DNA from 4 places in the Oceanobacillus sp. FSL W8-0428 genome. Region 4 is predicted to be linked to each of the others. Evidence: riboswitches for the same ligand, from Rfam matches in the RefSeq annotation. Region 4 holds a riboswitch; each other region holds the start of a gene.
What was found. A riboswitch is a leader RNA that binds a small molecule or an ion and turns the genes downstream of it on or off. The one in region 4 is predicted to bind S-adenosylmethionine.
Positions count from the first base shown of each region.

Region 1: it holds a riboswitch for S-adenosylmethionine, as region 4 does, so the genes downstream of both, MKY30_RS14780 (MetQ/NlpA family ABC transporter substrate-binding protein) here and MKY30_RS10250 (YezD family protein) in region 4, are expected to answer to the same signal.
Region 2: it holds a riboswitch for S-adenosylmethionine, as region 4 does, so the genes downstream of both, MKY30_RS07345 (SDR family NAD(P)-dependent oxidoreductase) here and MKY30_RS10250 (YezD family protein) in region 4, are expected to answer to the same signal.
Region 3: it holds a riboswitch for S-adenosylmethionine, as region 4 does, so the genes downstream of both, MKY30_RS03715 (iron-containing alcohol dehydrogenase family protein) here and MKY30_RS10250 (YezD family protein) in region 4, are expected to answer to the same signal.

Region 1 covers NZ_JBBORB010000001.1:3,107,414-3,111,365, forward strand. Annotated here, with positions in the region: gene MKY30_RS14775 (enoyl-CoA hydratase/isomerase family protein) at 1-287, opposite strand, end outside; gene MKY30_RS14780 (MetQ/NlpA family ABC transporter substrate-binding protein) at 459-1,274, opposite strand; SAM riboswitch class I at 1,369-1,479, opposite strand; gene MKY30_RS14785 (glutaminase) at 1,716-2,711, shown strand; gene MKY30_RS14790 (low molecular weight protein-tyrosine-phosphatase) at 2,902-3,372, shown strand; gene MKY30_RS14795 (YtxH domain-containing protein) at 3,386-3,682, shown strand; gene MKY30_RS14800 (YhjD/YihY/BrkB family envelope integrity protein) at 3,850-3,952, shown strand, end outside.
Region 2 covers NZ_JBBORB010000001.1:1,616,870-1,620,821, reverse strand. Annotated here, with positions in the region: gene MKY30_RS07360 (DUF898 family protein) at 107-445, shown strand; gene MKY30_RS07355 (PspA/IM30 family protein) at 571-1,206, opposite strand; gene MKY30_RS07350 (lmo0954 family membrane protein) at 1,231-1,584, opposite strand; SAM riboswitch class I at 1,827-1,928, shown strand; gene MKY30_RS07345 (SDR family NAD(P)-dependent oxidoreductase) at 2,028-2,792, shown strand; gene MKY30_RS07340 (Na+/H+ antiporter NhaC family protein) at 2,845-3,952, shown strand, end outside.
Region 3 covers NZ_JBBORB010000001.1:848,325-852,276, reverse strand. Annotated here, with positions in the region: gene MKY30_RS03720 (MetQ/NlpA family ABC transporter substrate-binding protein) at 1-795, opposite strand, end outside; gene MKY30_RS03715 (iron-containing alcohol dehydrogenase family protein) at 819-1,919, opposite strand; SAM riboswitch class I at 2,086-2,202, opposite strand; gene MKY30_RS03710 (HdeD family acid-resistance protein) at 2,320-2,838, opposite strand; gene MKY30_RS03705 (YibE/F family protein) at 3,141-3,923, opposite strand; gene MKY30_RS03700 (YibE/F family protein) at 3,920-3,952, opposite strand, start outside.
Region 4 covers NZ_JBBORB010000001.1:2,197,615-2,201,566, reverse strand. Annotated here, with positions in the region: gene MKY30_RS10265 (hypothetical protein) at 1-125, opposite strand, end outside; gene MKY30_RS10260 (O-acetylhomoserine aminocarboxypropyltransferase/cysteine synthase family protein) at 142-1,470, opposite strand; gene ssuE (NADPH-dependent FMN reductase) at 1,526-2,074, opposite strand; gene MKY30_RS10250 (YezD family protein) at 2,270-2,416, opposite strand; SAM riboswitch class I at 2,618-2,721, opposite strand; gene MKY30_RS10245 (class I SAM-dependent methyltransferase) at 3,070-3,816, opposite strand.

The sequences.
Region 1 (3,952 bases), 910 kb from region 4:
CGATAGAGCTTTTCAATAGCCCCAAGTGCAAAATCGTTATATGCTTTCGCTTTTTCAGCATGAAGGCGGACTTCCAGAAATTCAGAAATATCTGCGCCGGCAGAAAACGCAGTATCATCAACACCTCGAAGGATAAGGAACTTCACTGTTTGATCTTCTTTTAATTCATCTAATAAATCCTCAAGGTGACGGAACATCTCCAGAGAGAAGCAGTTCTTTTTTTCTGGCCGATTAATGACAATGGTTGCAATGGAGCCATTTCTTTCGATATAAAGATAATTAGACATACAAGATAAATCCCTTCGCAAATATTATTTTTGTCAGTATCCAGATATGTATTGATAGAGGTAATGTGAAACTTTATTTGGGGGGAAGTTATTTTTCATCCCCCGCTTAAAATGGGTATAACTTCTTTTTTCTTGAAGTAAGAGTCATACAGCTAGTTGTTAATAGATATTTTAATCCTCCCAGCCGGGGATAATGGAGCCTTCAAATTCTTCTTCAATAAATGCTTTTACTTTATCAGACTGATAAGCATTAACCAGTGTTTCTACGACTGGATCATCTTGATTCTCCGCACGGACCACAATGTAGTTTACATATGGAGAGTTTGTGGATTCCAATAAGATAGCATCATCTTTTGGACTGATTCCGGCCCCTAAAGCAAAGTTCGTATTAATCGCAGCAGCGTCTACTTCACTTAATTGGTTAGGAATCTGTGCAGCGTCTAATTCTACAAATTCCAGCTCGAGCGGATTATCAACAACATCATGAATAGATGCAGTTTCTTTGTTTTCTTCATCCAGTGTAATTAGGCCTGCTTCTTCTAAAATAAATAGAGATCTGCTTCCATTAGACGGATCATTAGGAAGCCCGAATGTTGCGCCTTGAGGGAGATCATCAATATTATCATATGTTTCTGAGTAAACCCCCATTGGATTTAAAATAGTTTCTCGGACTGGTACTAAATCTGTATCATGGTCTTCATTGAATTCATCTAAAAATGGTTTATGCTGATAGCTGTTTGCATCCAAATCACCTTCAGCTAACGTTGTATTTGGCAGTACATAATCAGAGAATACTTTTATTTCTATCTCAAGACCGTCTTCTGCAGCTACCTCTGCAGCAGCTTCTAAAATTTGTTCCTGCGGCCCGGCAGTAACACCGACAACAAGCTTATCTTCACTGAGTGCTTCAGCATTTTCCGCGTTATTGCCGCAGGCAGCAAGTATTCCGGATAATAAAATAACAAATAATAATGCTAATTTCTTCATGTTTTCCACCTCATATTCGTTTTTAAATAAAAAAAGAAAGCCTCTCTTACTTCGAATTAAAGAAAGAGAGGCTTGTCCAATGTACAAATTTCCTCTCTCATCTTCCAAAACGTATCGTTTTGCAGGATTTAGCACCTTTTTATGCATAAACATAAAAGGTTGCCGAGCTTCAACGGGCCAGTCCCTCAGCTACTCTTGATAAGAGATATATGGATTCAATTTTATTATTAAGTAATAACTTAATCTAAATTCTCATTTAAGTCAATACTTTTTTAATTATTATAATTTTATTTGTTTTTAAATAGTATTATTTCTTTTTAAGACACAAATAATTAATATTAAATATGTTAATGGGTAAATAATTGTTATATGGGGTATAGTTCAAATAAGGATATTCATAAATTTATCTGTACAATTATAATAGAAGCGGGGTGTCAATACATGGTACAAGGATATGTAAATTTAAATACTGAAAAAAATAAACAGTGGCTCCAGGAATATGTAGATAATTGGGTGACCTTTTTTAAGAAACAAACAGACACTGGGAAGGTTGCTGATTACATACCGAAATTAGAGGAAGCAGACCCTGATGCTTTAGGTATTACAATTATTGGTAAGGGAGGAATGCAGATCCGTTCAGGAGATTTAAATCACTCCTTCTCCATTCAAAGTATATCCAAGGTTTTAAGTTTTATTGTTGCATGTATTGATAGGGGAATAACTTATATCTTGCAGCGTGTAGATGTAGAGCCGACTGGAGAAGCATTTAATTCCATTATGCATTTGCAGATTAACAATCCGAAGCGCCCTTTTAATCCTTTGGTAAATTCAGGAGCGATTACAGTATCTTCTTTATTAAATGGAAATACATCAGATGAGAAGCTGGAGCCACTATTTAACTTAATGGAAAAAATAATTGGCTACAGACCTGAAATAGATGTAGATGTTTATGTCTCTGAACGAGATACATCGATGCGTAATCGAGCTATCGGTTATTATTTGCTGGAAGAGGGATATTTGGAATCGGATTTAGGGGTAACATTGGAAACTTATTTTAAACAATGCTCTATTAATATTACAACCGATGACTTGGCCCGTATTGGCCTGGTTCTTTCAAACGATGGGATTCATCCTGATACAGAAGAAATAATTATTCCTAAGAACGTAGCTCGAATTGCCAAATCTCTGATGTTAACATGTGGTATGTATGATGCTTCCGGGAAATTTGCCTCCTATGTCGGAATTCCAGCAAAAAGTGGTGTTTCTGGCGGTATTTTAGCAGTTGTACCGCCAAGGGTCCGTAATAATGATTTGCCATTTTTAGATGGCTGCGGTATTGGTGTGTTTGGGCCGGCGTTGGATAAGCAGGGAAATAGTGTTGCAGGAATTAAATTGCTCCGTCATATTGCAAACAGCTGGGATATGAGCGTATTTTAAAGGCTGTATCTTTTCGACAAAAATGGAAGCAGGATAACAACTTTCTACAATTAACTCTTTGCTTATCGGTCTAAGTTGCTTATAATAGAGTTACAGCAAAACACCCTAAACTTATTGTATACCGTTTAGGGTGTTAATTGGGAAGAGCTTATTTTTTAAGTCGACGCGAGATGAATGGGGTGAAAAACGATTGGTACGTGTATTATTTGTTTGTTTAGGTAATATTTGCCGTTCCCCTATGGCAGAAGCGATATTCAGGGATCTTGTAAAGAAAGAGCAGCTGGTAGATAGCGTGCAGGTTGATTCTTGCGGGACAGGAGATTGGCATCTCGGACAATCACCCCACCCGGGAACAAAGGAAATACTTGACCAGCAGGGCATTTCCTATGATGGAATGGAATCAAGACTGCTTACAGCAGATGATTTTAATCAATTTGATTACCTGGTTGCAATGGATCAGAATAATTATAATACGCTTATCGGGTCTAACCACCATGAGGGAACAGCGATTGTGAAATTAATGGAGTTTGTGGAGGACATAGAAGAAGATGATATTCCTGATCCATATTACACAGGAGATTTCGGACAGACGTATCGGTTAGTTTCAGATGGCTGTTACGGATTACTTCAATTTTTAAAAGAAAAGCATCATTTAAATTAAAGGAGAGATAATAATGGGAAAACGTAAAATTATTTTAGGTGTCGTTGCAGGAGCAGTTATTGGAGGAGCAGCATCATTATTTGATAAAGAAGCACGCAGTTATGCATGCGGAAAAGTAAAAGATATGAAAGCTGCATCATCTTATTATATCAGCAATCCTTCCGAAGCAATTCAAGGCCTGCAAAAAACAGTGGATAAGGTGAATCATGTTTTTGAAAGTGGATCTTCTAATGCTATGAACGCTTTAGAGCAAGTGGAGCAAACATTAGATAAAGTTACGAATAAATATTCAGGTAAAGCAATAGATTAATACAGGATGTTCAAAAGTAAGGGTTGATGGAAGGATAAGAATGTAAAAAAATAAAATGTTACCTTTATTTCGTATTGAGATAAAGATTTTAACATCTCCCTTCTCCTTTTTTGAACAAGCTGTTTTAAAGAGGAAGCTCACCAAGCAAGAAGGGCAGGTGGATCGGCATTCGAAACCTTCAGGGTATAGGCAAGGATTTTTGGAGACGTTATGGAGAAGTCGAGGTGTTTGGACTGGCAGCTCAGCTTTCTTATTTCTTTATATTGTCTT
Region 2 (3,952 bases), 580 kb from region 4:
ACAAATACTCCCACAGAAAATCTACTACAATACAATTAAGTATCGATAATCCCTTCTATTTTCTGGTAGAATATACAGCATCATTTACATAGAGAGCAGGGAGTTAATGGTGGAGAATGAGAGAGTAGAAACATTTAAAGGAAGAACCAGCTTCTTTGATGGTGGATTACTTCAATTCATTGGCTGGGTTATTCTTGGGACATTAGTGACGGTCTTTACACTAGGAATTTGTTATCCGTGGTCAATTACAATGATTTATGGTTGGAGAATAAATCATACAGTTATTGATGGCAAACGGATGCATTTTTCAGGTTCAGCTGTTGGCCTTTTCGGCAACTGGATCAAATGGTGGCTTTTAACGATTATCACATTAGGTATCTATGGATTCTGGGTGTTTATTAAACTGGAAGATTGGAAAGTACGCCATACTAATTTTATTAATTAATTTTTATACTGCAATTATTTTGGTTTTCAAAATAGGCACTCCCCTCATTACCAATTGGCAATGAGGGGAGTGCTGTTTGAGCTGCTAAGAACACTTTTTAATTTTTTCGCTTCTGTCTATGCGCTCTAGTTTGTTTCCTTTTCATCTAAATTCTTCTCAATTGCTGCAATTTTGTTGTCAAACGTGCTTCGATAGTATGAGCTGTTTACTTTGTACTCCAGGTTTTCAATATACTGCTCCATTTCTGCAAACTTAGAGAATGGTTTTTCTGGTGACTCTTCCACTACCCGATTAATTTGATGATTCGCTTTTGCGATATTTTCACGTCCCATCAGTTCCATACGGCGCAGGTGCATATCCTTTAAGCGGTGCTTCATCTCTTCGTATTTCTGCTCCAGGTTTTCAAGCTCGGTAATAGCTACTTCTCTGGATGCTTTCATACGATCTGCACGGTTTTGATATTCTTCATGCTCTTTTAGAGCAAATTCATGCATTTCCTCTTCCTGAGCACGATCTGCGATTTGTGCTTGATTTAAGCGTTTATCCGCAAGTTCCTGTGCTTTCATATACTCACGTGCAAACTCTTCTTTTAATTTATATTGGCGGTCAATCAGCTTTCTTACTTTTTCTTTTTCCTGTTCACTTTGGCGTAAATAATGATTAAGCGCAGCAATTGGATTCTTTTGCTCCTTTCTATCCATCATTGTGTGTAAATCTGCTGAAATCGTATCCTTCATTCGAGTGAAAATATTTGTTGACATAATCAATCTCTCCTTTTATGATTTTTATTTGTTTAACTCCGCCCACTGTTTTTCAAAATTCGTAAATGGGTCTTCATCTTCTTTTATTTCGTGGACAACAGAGCTTTCCGGTGTGTTCCAATTTTTATAGATAAGGTAAAGCGCATATGCCGCTGCAACACCTAAAACAGCATAAATATTAGAGAATGTAATGCTCACTACAACTAATCCGAGTATCGCCCAACCTACTTTTGCAGCAGTTGAATCTGTGCTCATAAATTTTTTAAAGCATATATATAGTAGCCATACGCTTAATGCCAGTAATACCATTGGACCTAAATTTGCTAGAAGGACAAGCACCGCGATCAGTCCTCCGACAAACAACATGAATTTTTTCATTTTGTTTTTCCCCTTTCGTTATCGTATCTTTATCTTATCGGTTTTGGCACTTCCCCGTAATGAGCCTGAGAAATATCTTTGTCTAAGCCTTAAGGTCTATTTGCTTCTAAACTACAGTTAAACAGGGTATTCGAAAAGAACAAAATTGGAAAGGTAATTCCACAACAAATATTGACTTTCAAATTTATTTCTTGTATCTTATTACTATTAATTACAAAATTCATATTCTATAAGTATATAATTTCTTATCTAGAGAGGTGGAGGGACTGGCCCTTCGAAGCCTCGGCAGCGGACTATATTAGTACTGTGCCAATTCCAGTAGCATCAAAGCTTAGAGATAGGAAGAGAAAAATAATTTATTTCATTTTTACCTCTTCTTTTGATTTAAGAAGGGGTTTTTATTTTGCTTTTTATTCCAGCAATGAAGGGAAGGAATGTTCGTGATGTACACAATGGATTTAACAGGTAAGGTTGCGATTGTAACTGGTGGAGCTAACGGAATTGGCAAGGCAATTGTAGAGGCACTTCTGGATTGCGGGGCAAAGGTTGCTGTAGCTGACAAAATAGATGCGCCTGCAAATGCAGCAGCTAATGTTTTATATATTGCCACCGATGTATCAAAAAGTGATCAGATAGACAATATGGTCAAGCATGTGATAGATCATTTTGGCAGATTAGATATCTTAGTAAATAATGCTGGAATTTCTACAATGGATTATTTTGTTGATATAAAGGAAAATGATTGGGATAAAACAATGGATGTTAATGCAAAAGGAGTCTACCTCTGTATGCAGGCGGCGGCTAATGCCCTTAAACAGCAGGGAGAAGGCGGAAAAATTATCAATATTTCTTCACAGGCCGGCAAAAACGGATACCGGCTTATGGGGAGCTATGTCGCTTCAAAGCATGCTGTTCTTGGTATGACCAAGGTTGCTGCTCTAGAGCTGGCTAAGGATAAAATCAATGTGAACGCCGTCTGCCCAGGTATCGTTGAAACAGATATGAAGAGGACAGAAAGAACGATTGGCGGTGAGCTTCGAAAAGTTAATGCGGAGGCAATTGAACTCGAGGATAATTCTCAGGTCCCTTTAGGAAGAACAGGGGTTCCGCAGGATATTGCAAATGTTGTTATCTTTTTGGCGTCCACTTATTCGGATTATATGACAGGGCAAGGAGTAAATGTTACCGGCGGTATGACCATGAACTAATCGTTTTTTATATTCCATTATCTTAAACAGATAAAAAATCAGGAGGATTTCAATGGCTAATCAAGAAAATAAAGGAAGCTTATTGGCGCTTTTACCATTACTTATTTTTGTACTTTTATTTATTGGCACTGGATTAATCACAGGCGACTTTTCCAACATGCCAATTAATGTTGCTATCATTATTGCATCAGCTGCGGCACTAGCAATGAATCGAAAAGAAAAACTTACTGCAAAGCTGGAGATATTCACCAAAGGTGCAGGACATCCAAATATCATGTTAATGGTAGTTATTTTTATTTTGGCTGGGGCATTTGCCCAGACCGCTTCAGAAATGGGTGCCGTTGAATCAACAGTTAATATGGGGCTGTCGTTCATTCCAAGTAATTATTTGATGGTCGGCCTGTTTATTGTCGGTTGTTTTATCTCTCTTTCCATGGGGACTTCTATGGGAACTGTTGCTGCACTTACCCCTATCGGCATAGGTATTGCTGAGCAAACCGGCATTCCACTGGCACTAGCAATGGGGACAGTAATCAGTGGAGCAATGTTCGGAGACAATTTATCTATGATTTCAGATACAACCATCGCTGCCGTACGGACACAGCATACAAAAATGAGTGATAAATTTAAGACAAACTTTTTTATTATTTTACCGGGAGCAATAGTTACATCTATTATTCTTTGGTTTATCACTCGTGGGAGCTCCGTTGAATTAGCTGGTGAATATCCTTATGAATTTATTCAAGTTTTGCCTTATATTGCTGTATTAGTTTGTGCGCTTATCGGAATCAATGTACTCATTGTTCTATTCGGAGGAACTATTCTAGCCGGTATTATTGGATTGCTCAATGGTTCTTTTACCGGAACGGGACTTATCCAAGCCGTTTCTCAAGGGGTCTTAAACATGCAGGATATTGCACTAGTTGCTATTTTCATTGGCGGAATGATTGGCATCATCCAATATAATGGTGGTATTCAGTGGCTGCTCAATACTGTAACCAGCAGAATAAGAACGAAAAAAGGAGCGGAATTTGGTATTGCCGGGTTAGTAAGTGCCGCCGACATCGCAACAGCAAACAATACCATTTCGATTATTATGACTGGACCACTAGCAAAAAATATTGCCGATGAATATAACGTTGACCCGCGAAAGTCTGCCA
Region 3 (3,952 bases), 1.3 Mb from region 4:
GCCGTCGAAGTTTTCTTCAATAAATTCTTTTACTTCATCTGTGTGGTAAAGATCAATAAATTGCTGAACTACTTCATCATCCTTATTTTCTGTGCGGGTTGCAATTAAGTTAACAAAGGTAGAGTCCTGCTCAATAAAGATAGAATCATCTTTAGGGGAAAGGTCAGCTTCAATTGCAAAATTGGAATTAATTGCCGCTGCATCTACTTCACCAAGCTGCCTTGGTATTTGCGCAGAATCTAACTCAAGCAGCTCAAGATTTTTTGGATTTTCAACAACATCATTTACTGTTGCGTTAACACCTAAACCTTCTTCTAATTTGATAAGTCCAGCTTGTTCAAATAATAATAAAGCACGTCCGCTGTTGGTAGGGTCTCCAGGAAGACCTAATGTTGCACCGTCTGGAATATCTTCAAGCGAATCAACAGATTCAGAATAAACCCCCATCGGGAAAGTTACAGTATCTGCTACTTTAACAATATCTAAGCCCCTTTCTTCAACCATACTGTCCATAAAAGGTTCTGTTTGGAAGCTGCTGATGTCAATATCACCTTCGTCTAAAGAAACATTCGGCATGACATAATCGCTAAACACAACCGTTTTAATCTCTAAATCATCTTCAGCTGCAATTTCAGCTATTTTTTCAACAATTTCTTCATGCGGCCCGGCTGTTACACCGACTGTCAGTACACCATCCTCAAGTAAGTCTGATTCACTGCCGCTTTCGTCATCTCCGCCGCAGGCAGCAAGGAAAACGAGTAATAAAGCTGTAATACTAAGTAAATATTTCTTCATAATAGATCTTCCTACTTTCATTTTTATTTTGAATAGTCTTCAAGTTGTAAGAATGCACTAATAACTTTATCTGCATTGATTTCTTTCTTCATCAAATGAATAGATTCCTCTTCACGGGTAACCTTCTCCGCAATAGCTTCCAACAGCTCCTGATCATCTGTCTGTATGGAGAAGTCTGCCAAGCTTGTTGGAAAGCCCCATGCTTCATAATAATTCAAGAGCTTATGAAGCTCTTCAATATCCTGTTCTATGACAAGCTGAGCTAAAATACCGTAGGATACGATTTCCCCATGAAGGGAATCAGCGATTTGCGGTGCTGCTGTTAAACCATTATGAATAGAATGTGCACCGGCAATACGTCCAGCTTTCCCGCCAAAGCCTCCAACCATACCACCTGTTGCAATAATGGCTTCAATAACGCGAATGAGTGCATCTGTCACCTGATTATTTTCACAAGCTTTAATTGCTGCTTCACTGTCAGCAAGCAAAATATCTTTGCAGGAACGGGCTGCGAACTGAGAAATTTGCAGCCAGACTGGAAGTGTACCAGCAGGATAGAAGGCTTCCACTAAAGAACGGGCTTCATAGAATTTTGCCAACGTATCGCCAATCCCTGCTTTTAAATATTTTACAGGAGCTTCTGCGATAATTGCCGGTTCTACTATGACCAATGTATTGGTCTCAGGAAATTCTGTATAATGAGAATGCGCTCCGTCTTCCTGATAAAAGACACTTAACGGGGTCCATGCTGCACAAGTTGCTGCAATGGTTGGGATTAAGATGCTTTTTATTTGTGCATTTATAGCGGATGCTTTCGCTATGTCTAAAGCTGTTCCGCCGCCAATACCAATGACAGCATCAACCTGTTGTTCCTGATAAATCTTTGCAAGTCTGCTGGTTCGTTCGACAGTACAATGCCCATCTGCAAAATGTATATCTTTCTCTTTTATGTTATCTGTAATTACAGCTGGAAGATATGGTTTTGCCTTTTCCCAGGCAGTTCTGCCGGTAACGACTGCAATTCGTTCCACATGCAGATCATTCAAGTTTTCTGCAAGGTGTTTCAGAGCACCTTCACCAATTTGATAATGGCCTGGTGAGCCCTTTACAGTAGCTATTTGCATGATAAGATGTCCCCTTTTAAAATAACTTTAAATAGAATTCAAAAAGTACGGAGAAATTCACCGTATTATATTTATTGGACTTTTTGAACAACCTCTTTAAATGTTACATAAAAAACCTCTCTATTTGCTCTAGAGAGGTTGAAAAAGTTTATTTACTAAACGTCCTCTCTTATTTTCCAAAGCGCATAATGCGCTTTGCAGGATTTAGCACCTTTTTTAGAACGAATTCTAGAAAGGTTGCCGGGCTTCGTCGGGCCAGTCCCTCCGCCACTCTCAATAAGAGTTCTTATGTAACTGTTGTTATATCTTAATATGAAATATATGAAAAGTCAATGGCTTTAGAAAGAGTGCTAAATATAGATATATAAGCAGAAATAATAAGTTACATCTTTAATATCTATTATTTTCTTCTATTTTGAAAATGTCCCACAATTTCAGAGATTCCTATACATGTCAGAATGACGCCAAAGGTTTGAAATAGTATAAGCGTGCTTTTGAAAGGGTTAAAAACAAGAACAGCTCCTCCAACCATGAGGAGAATACAAAAAATAGTCCAGCCAGTACTTTTTATATTCAAGGCTACAATCAGTTGCATTAGTCCATTGATGATAATCGCTAAACCTAATAAAAACGGTAAAATCGAGAAAAGTGTTGGTGCAAAGTAAATGAAGACAGCAGCCAATACAATTAAAAGAATGCCGCCTGCTAAACCTATATCATAAGTGCCGGTCTGTTGTTTTAATTTGTAGCTTTGATATATTTTAATAACACCTAGTAAAGTTAGATACCCTGCAATCAAATAACCCACAAAATGCAAGAATCCATTTGGATTAATAAAAATAGCTGCACCGATGAATATAAATATAACTGCACGGAGTATCGCATGACGTTGAAAGTTTTCTTTGAAGTCTTTAATCATTTAGTTTGGCCTCCCTTATGTCTTTTTTTTTATTCTAATGTAAAAATCATGTTTTTACTATATAAATAGATTTAATATTTACATTTAAACAAAAAAACGTATGTAACCTAAACTGGATTAGTGTTGCTGTTCATAATGAATTTTCTGGCAATGGTAGTGATTTTCGGTACTTTTGAGTGAGAGACTTTGAAAGTTTTCTTTCAAGAAGGATAATTCAATTTTTATAATATAAAATATATAAGAAAGCCCAGACACTGATTTTGCAGCGGCTAGGCTCTCTTATAACTAGATTATATTTTTGTTTATTCATTATCCTCTAACACGATATCTTTCTTTTTTCTCTTCAAATAATACGCACTCATCAGAGCGGCAATTGGAATAACCAGGGCGATTCCGACACCGGAAATAAAGATTGTCAGCAATTCATCATTAAACACTTTCGCATTCATAATATCGCCTACCGAGTAATCCAAATCCTTAAACCAGATTAACAGCCCCATATAGCCTCCGAAAAAGGCAAAGAACAATGTATTTGTACTTGTCCCTAAAATATCTCTGCCGATCCGGATGCCGGCTAAAAATAAATCTTTTCTGGAAATCTCCGGATTCTGCTCATAAATTTCACGCATGGGAGAGGTGATGGAAATTGCTGTATCCACAATTGCTCCAATGGTGCTCATCAGAATAACTGCTGTAGCAATTTGAACAAAATTAAGACCGATATGAACATTGAACGTGGTTATTTCGCCAGACTCTTCTTCTCCGAGTCCGTAAATCATTGATTGTTCGGTCAGAATAATAATGAAAAAGATTAAGATAACCGTCGTTGCAATCGTCGCTAAAAAAGCAAGCATTGTTTTATTATTTACCTGATTAATGAAGAAGAGGCTGACCGCGCTGATAAAGCCGACCGCGATAAGCGCAATAATAATCGGGTTTCCGGACGGGTCATTCATGACGAAAACAGCCATCAGAACAATGAGAAAGTTAATAAAGAGTGCGATAAAGGACCGAACACCCTTCATTCCGCCAACCCAAGCCATTAGTGCAAATAATACGATTGCCAGTAATACGAGTACATTCATAATTTCGCCTGCTTTCTGCGGATGAAGAA
Region 4 (3,952 bases):
AGATGAATTGCCGGATTTTCAAAATCTTTATATGTGCTTTTCTCAGAGTCAAAGATACGGATCGTTTCCCCTTCAACAATGGGTACAATTAATTTTATTTCGTTTAGTACAACAGCAATAAGCATGTTTTCCTCTCCTTGTTTAATTAAATGGATTTACTTCCTCTACGAAACTGGCTTCAACGCTTTTCTGTAATGCTTGGTCGATATCCGCTTTGATATCCTCAACATCTTCCAGCCCTATTGATAATCGAATTTGTTCTTCTTCAACTCCTGCTGTGAGCTTTTCTTCAGGTGATAACCTTGCATGTGTTGTACTCGCCGGATGAATTACAAGTGTTTTGGAATCACCAACGTTCGCCACATGAGAAAGTAATTTCACAGAGTTGATAAAGATTTTCGCAGATTCATATCCACCTATTACTCCAAATGTAAAAATAGATCCTGCCCCTTTTGGCAAATAGATTTTCGCAAGTTCATACTGTGAATCCCCTTCTAACGTTGGATAATTCACCCATGCAATGAGATGATGATTCGCTAAATATTCAGCAACCTCCTGAGCATTTTCAACATGCTGTCTCATTCGAACAGATAATGACTGTAATCCCTGAATAAATAACCAGCCATGAAAAGGGGATAACGCCGTCCCAAGGTTATGCCCGAGTTCAAAGCGGGCCTTCGCAATAAACGGACTTGCGCTGGGCAGTTCAACATACGATTGATTATTTAAAGCTCTGTTTGGAGTTGTAAATTCAGGGAAGTTTCCATTACCCCAATCAAAGCTTCCGGCATCAATTATAATTCCGCCAATCGCTGTTCCGTTTCCGCCAATAAATTTCGTGACAGAATGAATGACAATATCTGCTCCGTAATCGATTGGCTTTTGTAAGTATGGCGTAGTGAAAGTGGCATCAACAACTAGTGGAATGCCATGGTCATGAGCAGCCTTGCTAAGTGCTTTTATATCAGCAATCTGTAAGCCCGGATTACCGATTGACTCTGTAAAAACAGCTTTTGTCTTTTCATTTATTGCACCTCTTACTTCCTCAATATCTGTGCCATCTACAAAACGAGCCTTTACTCCAAAGCGTGAAAATGTTTCTGAGAAAAGATTATATGTTCCACCGTATAATGCATTTGTTGTTACAATCTCCTCCCCTGCTTTGGCAAGTGTTAATAAAGCTATTGTGATGGCGGATTGTCCGGAAGAAACAGCAAAGGCATCAACCCCGCCTTCTAAACCGGCTAATCTTTTTTCTAAAACACGATTGGTTGGATTCGCGTTACGAGAATAGATATATCCTTCTTTCTGCATCTGAAAAAGAGAAGCAGCATGATCCGGACTTTCAAACTCATAAGATGTTGTCTGGTAAATCGGCACTGCCCTTGCATGCGTTAATGAATCTGATTCCTGGCCTCCATGCTGTGCAACTGTATTAAAATTCGGTGTATCTTGCTCTTCAAAACTCATTGCTCTTCTCCTTTCTGTTTACACATCCTATAATTCATAATTTTTAAAAATATTTTTATAGTAAGATTTTCATCTGTTTTTTACTAATTGATTTTGTAAAATACTCTACCTGCTTCGTTAATCGCTCCAGCGCATTTGTGTGTACAATAGGATTAGCAGTATTTCTTTTATCAATCTGACTATCAACAAAATACACACCTTTTAAATTCATTCCCTTTAAAGAAGCCAGCAACGGTTTTAATGTATATTCCATCGCCAGTAAGTGAGAGGAGCTCCCTCCTGTCATTAATGGCAAGACCGTCTTATCCTCCAATACATCCTGCGGCAATAAGTCTACTAAAGCCTTTAAAATCCCGGAATAAGAAGATTTATAAACAGGTGTTCCAACGATAACTCCTTTTGCTTCTTTGATAAGAGAAGTTATTCTTTGAATAACAAGACTGTTAAATTCCCCATTAAATAATACGTCCTGGGGTACATCTCTGACAGATATATGTGTTACTGAAAAACCCTTTTCCTCAAGTGTGGATCCGATATACCTTAAAACTGCATTTGAACGTGATACTTCAGAGGGACTTCCTGATAGTACGACAATCTCACTCATCTATTTCATCCTTTCCATTCATTTTTGTATATTCGTATTTAGTATAATTTTAGAAACCTGAACTTCATGGTACTTTTACAGGAACACCCTTAAACAGTTTTATAAAAATAAAAAGGCATCTTTCATCCGATAACATATATTATCGAAATGGAAGATGCCTTTAGTTGTCTAATGGGCATACATAATATTAATTTTTTAAGAATGATTTTTCACTAAGGAAAAACGCTTCTTCTCGGTCGTATCTATTTGCGTAATTTTTCCGTCATGCACGGTAATAACTACTGAACCATATTCCAGTTCTTTCAATGCTTTTAAAATATGGTTCAATTTTACATCATCAATCTTTCCCAAGCCAGCTCCCCCCTATTTAAGAAATGTCATGAAAAATAAATAAATTCATTAAACTTCTGTTTTCCACATTGCGAAATCTCTCAAATCATGAGCTCAAACACACATGCCTTTGGTAGCCCAATCAGCAATTAAAAAAACAAAAATCCCACCTCTAAATAAGAAAAGGGTTGAAACAATATGGTTCACTTACTCTTCTTATCTATCAAGCTAAACACTTGCAGGAATTGGCACAGTACTTGCGTAAGTCTGTTGCCGAGGCTTCTTCGGGCCAGTCCCTCCGCCTCTCTAGATAAGATATTATTCCGAGTGGTTTAATTGTGTTTATTAGTTTACATACTATTTTTGGGAATGTCAATCCTTATTTTTAAACTTTTGAAATTTTTAATGTTATGGCTGCCTGCAGTGCAGCTAAGGAAGTGCACCAATATCTTCCCCACTTTATAGATAGAAAAGTCCTTGCTTAAAGATTAATTTAATTTCCCCTGCATTAAAATAGGCCAATGCTAAGATATTATTCTAAGCATTGACCTATAGTAGACCAGTCTTTCATTATTATTTAATAGATTTAAAATAACTTTTCCAAAAGAGCCTCACCGTAACTTCTTTACTGTCATTTTCCATTAAGTAAAAGCCAAAAGTGCTTTCTAGCTTTTCTCCTTTTTCTCTGCTGCAATCATTAAAAACATCGGCCGGCGCAATTCATGCTTCATTTCAGGTATCTTCTTAAGCATCTCCTCAGAAGGCACGGATTCTTCCACTCGCAAGATCTCAAATCCAGCCTGCGATAAACCATTCATAAATGTAGACACAGTACGATGATACTTTGTCACCGTTTCATTTAAAAAGGACGCTTCCCGTTTCCCTTCTATCTGGTAATTATCCACCGGCCAATGTAAAGGCTCCTTACCCGTTTTATCATAAATCCAGTCCTGTTCTTTTCTTGCGGTAAAAATAGGATGCTCTACAGAAAAGACAAAGCTTCCACCCGGCTTTAAAATCGCATATACCTTTTCACAAACACTATCAAATGATTCGATATAATGAAGCGCGAGTGAACTGATAACAATATCCATAGATTCTTCAGGGAAATCCACATCCTCGATAGCCTGATGCAGATACGTAATACCGGGATCATTGGTCAGTTCTTTTGCATGTGTGAGCATTCGTTCAGATATATCAGTTCCTATTACAGATTCTGCTCCCTGTTCTCTGGCATAGCGGCTGTGCCAGCCAAATCCGCAGCCTAAATCTAAAACATTTTTCCCTTTGAAGTCTGGCAGCATTTCTTTTAATATATGCCACTCTCCGGCTGCTTCCAGCCCTTTCTTAGACCGGTCCATTTCTGAGTATGCTTGAAAAAAATGATTATCATCGTATTTATTTTGTTTCATTGCTTTACTTCCTCTCCAACATATAGTGCTACTCTAAATTCATGTTCAAATAGACCCTTTAAAACATAAAAAAGCATATCTATTGAAAACATGCTTGTTATTGGCAAAACTATGTAGTTCCTGACAGCAACCTTAT